Regions from separate parts of the Mesorhizobium sp. EU05-FHT14A09 genome, predicted to be linked through region 3. Evidence: riboswitches for the same ligand, from Rfam matches in the RefSeq annotation. Region 3 holds a riboswitch; each other region holds the start of a gene.
What was found. A riboswitch is a leader RNA that binds a small molecule or an ion and turns the genes downstream of it on or off. The one in region 3 is predicted to bind cobalamin.
Positions count from the first base shown of each region.

Region 1: it holds a riboswitch for cobalamin, as region 3 does, so the genes downstream of both, AC3WTO_RS07825 (ribonucleoside-diphosphate reductase subunit alpha) here and AC3WTO_RS10620 (CbtB domain-containing protein) in region 3, are expected to answer to the same signal.
Region 2: it holds a riboswitch for cobalamin, as region 3 does, so the genes downstream of both, bluB (5,6-dimethylbenzimidazole synthase) here and AC3WTO_RS10620 (CbtB domain-containing protein) in region 3, are expected to answer to the same signal.

Region 1 covers NZ_JBYTDF010000002.1:105,268-108,535, forward strand. Annotated here, with positions in the region: gene AC3WTO_RS07825 (ribonucleoside-diphosphate reductase subunit alpha) at 1-1,565, opposite strand, end outside; cobalamin riboswitch at 1,671-1,870, opposite strand; gene AC3WTO_RS07830 (GntR family transcriptional regulator) at 2,218-2,910, shown strand; gene AC3WTO_RS07835 (MFS transporter) at 2,931-3,268, opposite strand, start outside.
Region 2 covers NZ_JBYTDF010000001.1:563,233-566,500, forward strand. Annotated here, with positions in the region: gene AC3WTO_RS02540 (TetR/AcrR family transcriptional regulator) at 38-619, shown strand; gene bluB (5,6-dimethylbenzimidazole synthase) at 631-1,368, opposite strand; cobalamin riboswitch at 1,415-1,601, opposite strand; gene AC3WTO_RS02550 (histone deacetylase family protein) at 1,778-2,704, shown strand; gene AC3WTO_RS02555 (exodeoxyribonuclease VII small subunit) at 2,708-2,962, shown strand; gene AC3WTO_RS02560 (DUF2277 domain-containing protein) at 3,039-3,268, shown strand, end outside.
Region 3 covers NZ_JBYTDF010000002.1:667,267-670,534, reverse strand. Annotated here, with positions in the region: gene AC3WTO_RS10630 (MFS transporter) at 1-202, shown strand, start outside; gene AC3WTO_RS10625 (MFS transporter) at 362-1,561, shown strand; cobalamin riboswitch at 1,641-1,835, shown strand; gene AC3WTO_RS10620 (CbtB domain-containing protein) at 1,870-2,049, shown strand; gene AC3WTO_RS10615 (CbtA family protein) at 2,067-2,843, shown strand; gene cobU (bifunctional adenosylcobinamide kinase/adenosylcobinamide-phosphate guanylyltransferase) at 2,836-3,268, shown strand, end outside.

The DNA of each region.
Region 1 (3,268 bases), 560 kb from region 3:
GCGGAGCCGTAGAGATCGTGCAGGTCGGCCGTTTCGTCGGGTGAGAACAGCGTCCATTCGCCATTGGCCTCGACCCGTTCCATGAACAGGTCCGGCACCCAGTTGGCGGTGTTCATGTCATGCGTGCGGCGGCGATCGTCACCTGTATTCTTGCGCAGGTCGAGGAACTCCTCGATGTCGACATGCCAGGTCTCCAGATAAGCGCAGACCGCACCCTTGCGCTTGCCACCCTGGTTGACGGCGATGGCGGTGTCATTCGCCACCTTCAGGAACGGCACAACGCCCTGGCTCTCGCCATTGGTGCCCTTGATATGAGCGCCAAGGCCGCGAACCGGCGTCCAGTCATTGCCGAGGCCGCCGGAATATTTAGCCAGCAGCGCATTGTCCTTGACCGCCTTGAAGATACCGTCGAGGTCGTCGGCGACAGTGGTCAGGAAGCAAGACGACAGCTGCGGTCGCAGCGTGCCGGAATTGAACAGCGTCGGCGTCGAGGCCATGAAGTCGAAGGACGACAGCAGGTCATAGAATTCGATGGCCCTCGCCTCGCGATCGATTTCGCGCACTGCAAGCCCCATCGCAACCCGCATGAAAAAGGCCTGCGGCAGTTCGAAACGTCTGCCCGTGGTGTGCAGGAAGTAGCGGTCGTACAGCGTCTGCAGTCCAAGATACTGAAATTGCAGGTCGCGCTCAGGCTTCAGCGCCGCGCCCAGCCGCGCGAGGTCGAAACGACCGAGTTCTGGATCGATCAATTCGGCGTCGATGCCTGTCGTGACGAATTCAGCGAAATAGGATGCATAACGCGTGCCCATCTCGGCCTGCGTTGCCTGCTCGCCGCGCCCGGTGACGAAACTCAAGGCCTCGCGACGCAGGCGGTCGAGCAACAGGCGGGCCGAGACGAAAGCGTAATTCGGTTCGGTCTCAATGAGCGTGCGCGCTGCCAGGATCGGCGCCAAGGACAACTCATCCAGCGTGATGCCGTCATAGAGATTGCGGCGTGCCTCGGTGAGAATGGCATCCGGCGAAACGGCCTCCAGACCGGCGCAGGCCTCCTCGACGACGCGCGAGAATCGCGCCTCGTCAAGCGGTGCGAGAACTCCATCCTCGCGCTTCACATGGAGCGAGGCGCTCGGCGTTTCCGCATCCGTCTTTTCCGCCAGGCGCTCGCGCGCCCGCTCGGCGCGATAGAGCACATAGGCGCGCGCAACCTTGTGGTGTTCGCCGCGCATCAGCGCGAGTTCGACCTGATCCTGGATCTCCTCGATGTGGAAGGTGCGACCGGCCTCGAAGCGCCTTGTCAACGCCGCGACCACCTGCGCGGCCAGGTCCTCGACGACATCGTGCACACGCCGCGAGCCTGCTGCGGTCGAACCCTCGACCGCGAGGAAAGCCTTGGTCAAAGCCACCACGATCTTCGTCGCGTCGAACGGCGTCACGGCGCCATTGCGGCGTATCACCTTGTAGCCAGGCTCGGCCGCGGGCGTGCCCCGGCTTTCAACAACGGCGCTTTCGGCAAGCGGCGAAGCCTGGAAGGCTCCATTCGTGGTGAATACTGCAGTCGTGGCCATATCATCCCCGTGGCGCTGTGGACGGGGAATTCGGGGAACGCAGTGGCGATTTCGGACGCGACGATGCCCGGGCCAAGCGCACCTCCGGGACACCCCGCCCGAGGTTCGTTCAAATCCGTCGCGGCAGGTCTCCTGGCTCGCAGGTCGTCGCCCTTGTCGGCCTTCCCGGTGCGTTACGGCACCAGTGGCATTCTTCGACGCGGGCTCACTGCTTACAGTTGCGGGGGCAGCACCGGCTTTGCACCGGCTTCCCTCTTAGCTCCCGAACCAGACGACTCGGGAGAACCTCGACTTCGATATCTGGTATAGAATGCCAGCAGCATGTCAACAACTGGTAGCAGAAGCAGGCCATCCAAGGCATTCTCGGCCCGGCGCAGTGGATATCCTGTGGGCAATTTCACTGGCCTCTATCATCGCAACCGCTCAACGGTCCGGTTCAGACCGGGTTGCGGCGGCGGGATGGGCTTGGCGGCGGTACTTCAGCCTGCTCCATGTCACAGCTGTCGATGGCGCTTGCGATGTGGCTTACCGCAATTCATTATGTCCTTGAAATGATGCGAGCTTCGGCCGCCTGGCGCTAAGATGCAATCGACACGCATTGGCTTCGCAAGCTGAACAGTAGCCCGTGCGAAAAGTGAACCGCGCACCACCAATGGCCGAGAAGATGCATTTAGGACTGACGGCCGTCGACACGGCCCCCCTGCACGAGAAAGTCTACCTCGAACTGGTCCGCACACTGATGTCGGGCCAGTTCGCACCGGGTCAGAAGTTGACGTCACGAAAGGTCGCGAAAGAACTGGGAACGAGCGACATGCCGGTTCGCAGCGCCTTCATGCGCCTGCAGGCTCTGAAGGTTCTGTCGCCCCTGCCCAACGGCAGCATGGAAGTGCCCACCATGTCCGCCGAGCGGTTTTCGCAGTTGACGGCAACACGTACTCTTCTGGAGGGGGCAGCCACGGAACTCGCCGCTCAGCGTATCAATGGCAATGCACTACGCACGATACGCCGTCATTGCGCAGACTTGACGGCGGCGGCGCAGGCCGGAGACATCAACGACTACCTGCGCAAGAACTACGCTTTCAAATTTTCGATCTATCGGTACAGCGGCAACGATCAGATGATCTTCCTGATCGAGACCGTGTGGATGCAGGTTGGGCCGTTCCTGCGCAATCTGGCCCGCGGGTTCGAGAACAATTTAGCCTCGATCCTGGAGATCGATTACCATGACGAAGTTGTCGCGGCGATCGCCGAACACGACGGCGCCCGTGCCCGCGTCGCTATCGTCCGGGATATCAGCGACGGCTATCAGCACCTGCTGAGGCACGCTCCATTTCCGAATGCTTAGGCTTGCCGTCCCCACCTTCTTCAGGCTGGCTTTCCCTCGACGGCAGCAACCGGTCGCTGCATGAACACGGCAGCCGCGAGCAATGAACAAACACCGAGCACCGCGGTTGCGCCAGCCAGCGCCGGTATGCCGATATTCTCGATGACAAGCCCCCCGACCCAACTGCCCGTTCCTATGCCGACATAGATGAGTGAGCTGTTGGCGGCCAGGACGACGTTCGACATGCCGCTGGCATGAGCGAGCAAGCGATGCTGGATCGGAACGAGATACATGTAACTGACAATCCCCCACAGGAAAGCGACGGCAACGGCCAGTGGCGCATTGTTCCGCAGGACAACCAATGCCACCAACAGCGCGG
Region 2 (3,268 bases), on a different contig from region 3:
CAAAGCAATGCGGCCGGCTCATAAACCCCGTAGCGAAATGATCGCCGAAACCCGTGCGAAGCTGATTGCATCGGCGCGCCGGGCCTTCGCGACAGTTGGTTACGCGAACGCGTCCATGGACGATTTCACCGCCCAAGCGGGGCTGACGCGCGGCGCGCTCTATCATCATTTCGGTGACAAGAAGGGGTTGTTCGAAGCCGTCATCGCACAGATCGACCGCGAAATGGCTGCACGTCTCAGTGCGGTCTCTGCGAAGGCCAAGACACGCTGGCAGGGGTTCATCGACGAGAACATCGGCTATGTCGAAATGGCGTTGGATCCGGAAGTCCAGCGCATTGTCCTGTGCGACGGTCCGGCGGTTCTGGGGGACCCGGCGCAATGGCCGAACGCCAATGCCTGTATCCAGTCGGTGACCAAGAATCTTGCGGCGCTGAAGGAAGAGGGCGTTATCCGCGATATCGATCCGGAGGCGATGGCGCGGCTGATCAGCGGCGCTTCGCTTTATGCCGCGCAGTGGATTGCCAATTCCGATGACCCTGCCGCGACATCGTTGAAAGCGGTCAAAGCCTTCCGCGCATTGATGGAAGGTTTGCTGGTGGAAGGCAAAGCCGCTGCCTGAGTTGACCCAGACTAATTCCGGCCTGTGACGGCGTCGGCCGCTTTTTTCAGGCCGTCTTCGCCGGCGCCGCCGAAGGTCTCGCTCATGACAAGCCTGGAGAGCGGCAGACGCGAGGCCCAGCCATTGCGTTCGAGGTCGGGCCTTGCAGCAAATTCCGAGACGTGGCCGACGCAAAGATAAGCGACGGGCACGACGTGGTCGGGAATGCCCAGCAATTGCTTCAGCGCCTCCGTGTCGAGGATGCTCACCCAGCCGACGCCGATCCCTTCCGCCCGCGCCGCCAACCAGAAATTCTGGACCGCGCATACCGTGCTGAAGAGATCCATCTGCGGATTGTGCCAGCGGCCGAGCGGCGAGCCTTCACTGCGTCGCCGATCGCAGGTGATGCACAGGTTGAGCGCGCTTTCGCAGATACCTTCGAGTTTGAGCTTGCTGTAGAGCGCCTGTCGCTCCTCCGCTATCCGGGGCAATTCCTGCGACCGGGCCGCCAGGAAAAGGTCGCGCACCGCCTCCCGTCGTTCACGATCACGGATTACGATGAAGTCCCAGGGTTGCATGAAGCCGACCGACGGCGCGTGATGCGCGGCTGCGAGCAGGCGGGCGAGCACGGCGTCGTCAATCGGATCCTGTCGGAAATGGCTGCGCACATCGCGGCGCGTGAAAATGGCGCGATAGATGGCCTCGCGTTCAAAGTCCCCGAAGGCCAAATCCCCGGATAAATGGCAGGCATGGTTGCGGACGGTGTCCATCGCTTTTCCCTTGCGATCGAAACAACGTCATCCGCCCGTCCATGCGCATGACCATTCCTGTCCGGCCGGTCTTCTGGCTTGGGTTCGTCCCGCTTGTCGGCGCCTTCCCGTCCGTTTCACGGACAGTGGCTTTTGCCGAGCGATCCCCCATACAGCGTTGGGCACGCCACGGATTTTCACCGTGTTCCCGATTCTCCCACCTCGCGGCAGGCACCTGACAGTGGAGCGAATCTATCCGAGTTGAGGCGCGAATACAGCCTTGATCTCGACGTCGCGTGACGCCTTTTCCCCAACAGGCTGGAGCAATTTCAGCAATAGAAAGTTGGAGCGTTTCCGCATTTCCGTGAAAAACGGAAATGCTCTACGCCTGTCGCGTGGCCATCATCTCCATTGCTGATAAGGTGCCCCCATGACGACCCGTCTCTACACACATCCGATTTTCCTGGAACACATCACTCCCACCGGTCATCCGGAGCGGCCGGACCGGCTGCGTGCGATCGAACGGATACTGGATGACGAGGCCTTTGCCGCGCTCGACCGGCAGGAAGCGCCGATGGGCGACGAGGCAACTGTCCTCTATTGTCATCCGAAGGATTTCGTCGAGCGTGTGCGCAAGGCGATCCCGTCGGACGGCATCGCCGTCATCGATTCCGATACGGTGGCGAGCCCGAAAACCTGGCAGGCGGCGCTGACGGCGATCGGCGCGGCCAATGCTGCCGTGGACGATGTCTTCGCCGGCAAGGCCGACAACGTCTTCGTGGCGGCGCGTCCGCCAGGCCACCATGCCGAGAAAACCACGGCCATGGGATTTTGCCTGTTCAACACCGCGGCGATCGCTGCCCGCTACGCTCAGGAGAAACACGGCGTCGAACGTGTCGCCATCGTCGACTGGGACGTGCATCACGGCAATGGCACCCAGGACATCTTCTGGGATGATCCGTCGGTGCTCTATTGTTCGACCCACCAGATGCCGCTTTATCCCGGAACGGGCGCGAAAAGCGAAACGGGCGCCGGCAACATCGTCAACGCGCCTTTGGCGCCGGCGACCGGCAGCGATATCTTCCGGGAGGCATTCAACACGCGTGTCCTGCCCGCGATCGATTCCTTCGCGCCGGACCTCGTCATCATCTCGGCAGGTTTCGACGCGCACCATCGCGATCCGCTGGCGGAGATCAATCTTGTCGAGGATGATTTCGACTGGGCAACCGGGCAGTTGATGGATCGCGCCCGCCGTCATAGTTCAAACAGGCTGGTCAGCGTGCTGGAAGGCGGCTACGACCTGCACGGATTGGCATTTTCGGTCGCAGCGCATGTCGGCCGCCTGATGAAAGGATGAGCCGTGGCTGAAGAAGCGAACCAGGATGTGAAGGCGATGAGCTTCGAGCAGGCACTCGATGCGCTGGAGAAGATCGTCGACGATCTCGAACGCGGCGACGTGCCGCTGGATCAGTCGATCCGCATCTATGAACGCGGCGAGGCGCTGAAGGCGCATTGCGATCGTCTTCTCAAGGCCGCCGAGGACAAGGTGGAAAAGATCAGGCTCGCGCGCGACGGCAAGCCGGTCGGTACCGAACCGCTGGATGGCGAACAATAGTTAGAGCGGAATACGGATGGCATTTCGCTCTAACGAGGGCAGGGGACAACACCGGGCATATCAAAGGGAGATATCCATGTGTCGTAACATCAAGCCGCTCTTCAATTTCGAACCGCCGGCGACGGATACCGAAATTCATGAGGCGGCGCTGCAGTTCGTGCGCAAGATCAGTGGCGCCAACAAGCCGTCCATGCGCAACAAGGAAGCCTTCGATCACGCGGTGCGGACCATCGCCAACGCCGCGCATGAGCTGCTTGTTGTGCTTGAGACGACCCAGCCGCCGCGTAACCGCGATGAGGTGGCGGC
Region 3 (3,268 bases):
CACGGCAGGCACCGCCGCAGGGCTGGCTGCGGCCATGTCAATCAGCGGCGGAGCGTTGATTGTTACGGTTGCCGGATGGTTTCTTGCCGAGACGGCAACGATTCATACCCTTTTGAGCATTCTGTTGGTCGCAGCGGGCAATGGTTTGATTGCGGCGATCCTTGTGGCTGTTGTCGATCCGCAATCTCGCCGAAGGGACTGATGGCGATCGTTTCAAGGGCGACAAAGGCACTGTCGTTGTACCAGCCTTGCAAACTCGTTGGCCGGCTTCGCATTCCGGCCCGAGCGCGTCGGTTTCCTGCTACCGATCCGGCTCTCGGCGACGCAAATTTCGTCTGCAAGTCGCGAATCCTGGGAATTCATGTCCACGCATGTCCGCCATCCGATCTGGCTACCGGCCGTCCCGCCGGCGGATGCGCGTACCTTTGCTTCGCTCTACGCCATCGAATCTGCCGCGCGTGCCACGGTCGCTTCGGTTATCCCGATCCAGGCCTATGAGATCCTGAAGAACGAGCAGACGGTCTCGATCCTCTATACGATCGTCTCGCTGCTCGGCCTCTCGGTCACGTTGTTCATGCCGATGCTAATCCATCGTTTTGCACGCAGATGGGTTTATACGGCCGGCGCGTTGTTGCTTGCGATCGGATCGCTGTTCTTCGTCACCCATTCGCTGCCGGGCCAGATCATCGGCATGCTCTGCCGCGTGATGGGTGCCAGCGCGTTGTCGATCACGCTCAACCTCTACATCATGGATCATATCCGCAAGACAGACCTCATGCAGGCAGAGTCGCTGCGCATGGCGTGGTCGATGATCGCCTGGACCAGCGGCCCGACGCTCGGCATCTTCCTGTACACGCGCTATGGCATTTATGCTGCGCACGGAGCGGTGGCTGTGTTCGCGCTCTGCCTGCTCGCTTTGTTCTGGTACTACCGTCTCGGCGACAATCCGATGATCGTGCCGGGAAAGAGCCGTCCCATCAATCCGTTTGCCAATATCGGACGCTTCGTCAGGCAGCCGAGATTGCGGCTCGCCTGGCTTATCGCCTTCGGCCGTTCCTGCTACTGGACGACGTTCTTCGTCTACGGTCCGCTGTTCATGGTCATCACCGACCAGGGTGAACTCGCCGGCGGCTTGCTGGTTTCGGCCGGCAACGCCCTCCTGTTCTCAGCCATTTTCTGGGGCAGGGCAGGCAGGCGTTACGGCGCGCGCAACGTGATGACGCTCGCCTTTGTCGGGATGGCGGTGTCACTGTGGCTTGCCGGCGCCATCGGCGAACTGATTCCGCTTGCCACCGCCGGCCTGCTCTTGGTCGGCGCCCTGTTCACCATCGCACTCGACGCCATCGGCTCCACCGCCTTCATGCGCTCGGTGCGCGCCTATGAGCGGCCGCAAATGGCAGCCGTCTACCGCACCTATCTCGATTTCTCGGAGCTGACCCCACCCCTGGTCTACTCGCTTGTGCTGGCCTTTTTCGGCCTGGGCTCGGTTTTTGCCACGCTTGGCTGCCTTGCAGCTGCCTGTGCCGTTGTTACCTGGCGGTATCTGCCGAAATCGATGTAGGGACGACAGCCGGGCGCCAATGACGCTGATGCGTCTGGCAATGGCGGAATTTGGTTTGCCGGGCGCTGCGATTCTTCCTATAGTCTCCACCGTCGTCGGTCCCTTCGGGACCAAGAGGGAATACGGTGGGGAGGGGGGAAAACCATCCGAAGCCGTGGCTGCCCCCGCAACTGTGAGCGGTAGTCCTCTCCAATGCCACTGAGGTTCGCCTCGGGAAGGTGGAGAAGGGCGCTGATCCGCAAGCCAGGAGACCTGCCGGCGACAGCAATGACGGCAATGCCCTCGGGTGGAGGGCGAAAGGACAGACAATGAATACTGCTTCCGTTTCCCTCGGCGCCTCGACCTCATCGCAGTCGCGCTTTCTGCAACTGGCAATGGCCGGCCTGCTCGGCATCTTCGTTATCGGCTTCACCGGCTTCTCCCACATCGAGGCCGTGCACAACGCCGCTCACGACGCACGCCACTCGATGGCATTCCCCTGCCACTAACCAGGGGGGAACCCACCATGTCTGTTTTTCGCAACGTCGTGTTCGTCGCGGCGATCGCGGGCCTGTTGGCCGGCATCGTCCTCGCCTGCCTGCAGGCTTACGCAACCGTACCGCTGATCCTGAAGGCGGAAGTTTATGAACAGGCCGCCGGCGGCCACGAACATGCGGCCGCACCTGCCGCACCCGCTGCCGATGCCGGCACCAGCGCGATGAGTTCCGCTGCGCCGGCTCCGGCCGCCGCTCCGGCTGAGGAAGTGGAAGGCTGGGCACCTGCCGACGGTGTCGAGCGGTTCTCGTTCAATGTGCTTTCCAATGTCGTCACCGGCATCGGTTTCGCGCTGATCCTCGTCGCCTTCTCGGAATTTGCAGGCGGCATCGGCAATTGGCGCCAGGGCGTGTTCTGGGGGCTTGCCGGTTTTGCGGTCTTCACATTGGCGCCCGGCCTTGGATTGCCGCCTGAACTGCCTGCAATGCCAGCGGCCGATCTGATCCCCAGGCAGATCTGGTGGATTTCCACGGTCGTCGCTACGGCCATCGGCCTTGCGCTGATCGCTTTCCGCCGGTCACTGCCGCTCACAGTGCTCGCCATCGCGCTGATCGTCGCGCCGCACATCGTCGGCGCGCCGCAGCCGGCAAGCTACGACACGCCGATTCCGGAAGGCCTGCATCACCAGTTCGTGGTCGCAGTGACGCTGACCAATCTGGTGTTCTGGGTCGTGCTGGGGGCGGTCGTGGGCGTTGTGCGCGGTCGTTTCACCGGGCAGGCTTCGAGCCTTCGCGACAGCTTTGCCTGATCGCCTGACCTTCATTATCGGCGGTGCGCGCTCCGGCAAGAGCGCGCATGCCGAAACGCTGATTACCGCGCTGCCGGCGCCGTGGACCTATATCGCGACCGCTCAGGCTTACGACGATGAAATGCGCGAACGCATCGCCCATCATCGCGCTCGTCGGGGCGAAGGTTGGGAAACGCTCGACGCGCCGCTCGACCTTGTCGGAACCCTGGAGCGCCTGCCTGCCGGGCGTCCGGTGCTGCTCGATTGCCTTACGCTATGGCTTACCAACCACATGCTGGCTGAGCATGACGTCGAGGCTGAGTGCGCGAGCCTGGCTGCCATGCTTTCGAAACCACGCGGCCCGTGGTTTGTGGTGTCCAACGAGGTCGGCCTTGGCATCGTGCCGGACAACGCGCTGGCGCGCCGCTTCCGTGACGCGGGCGGTC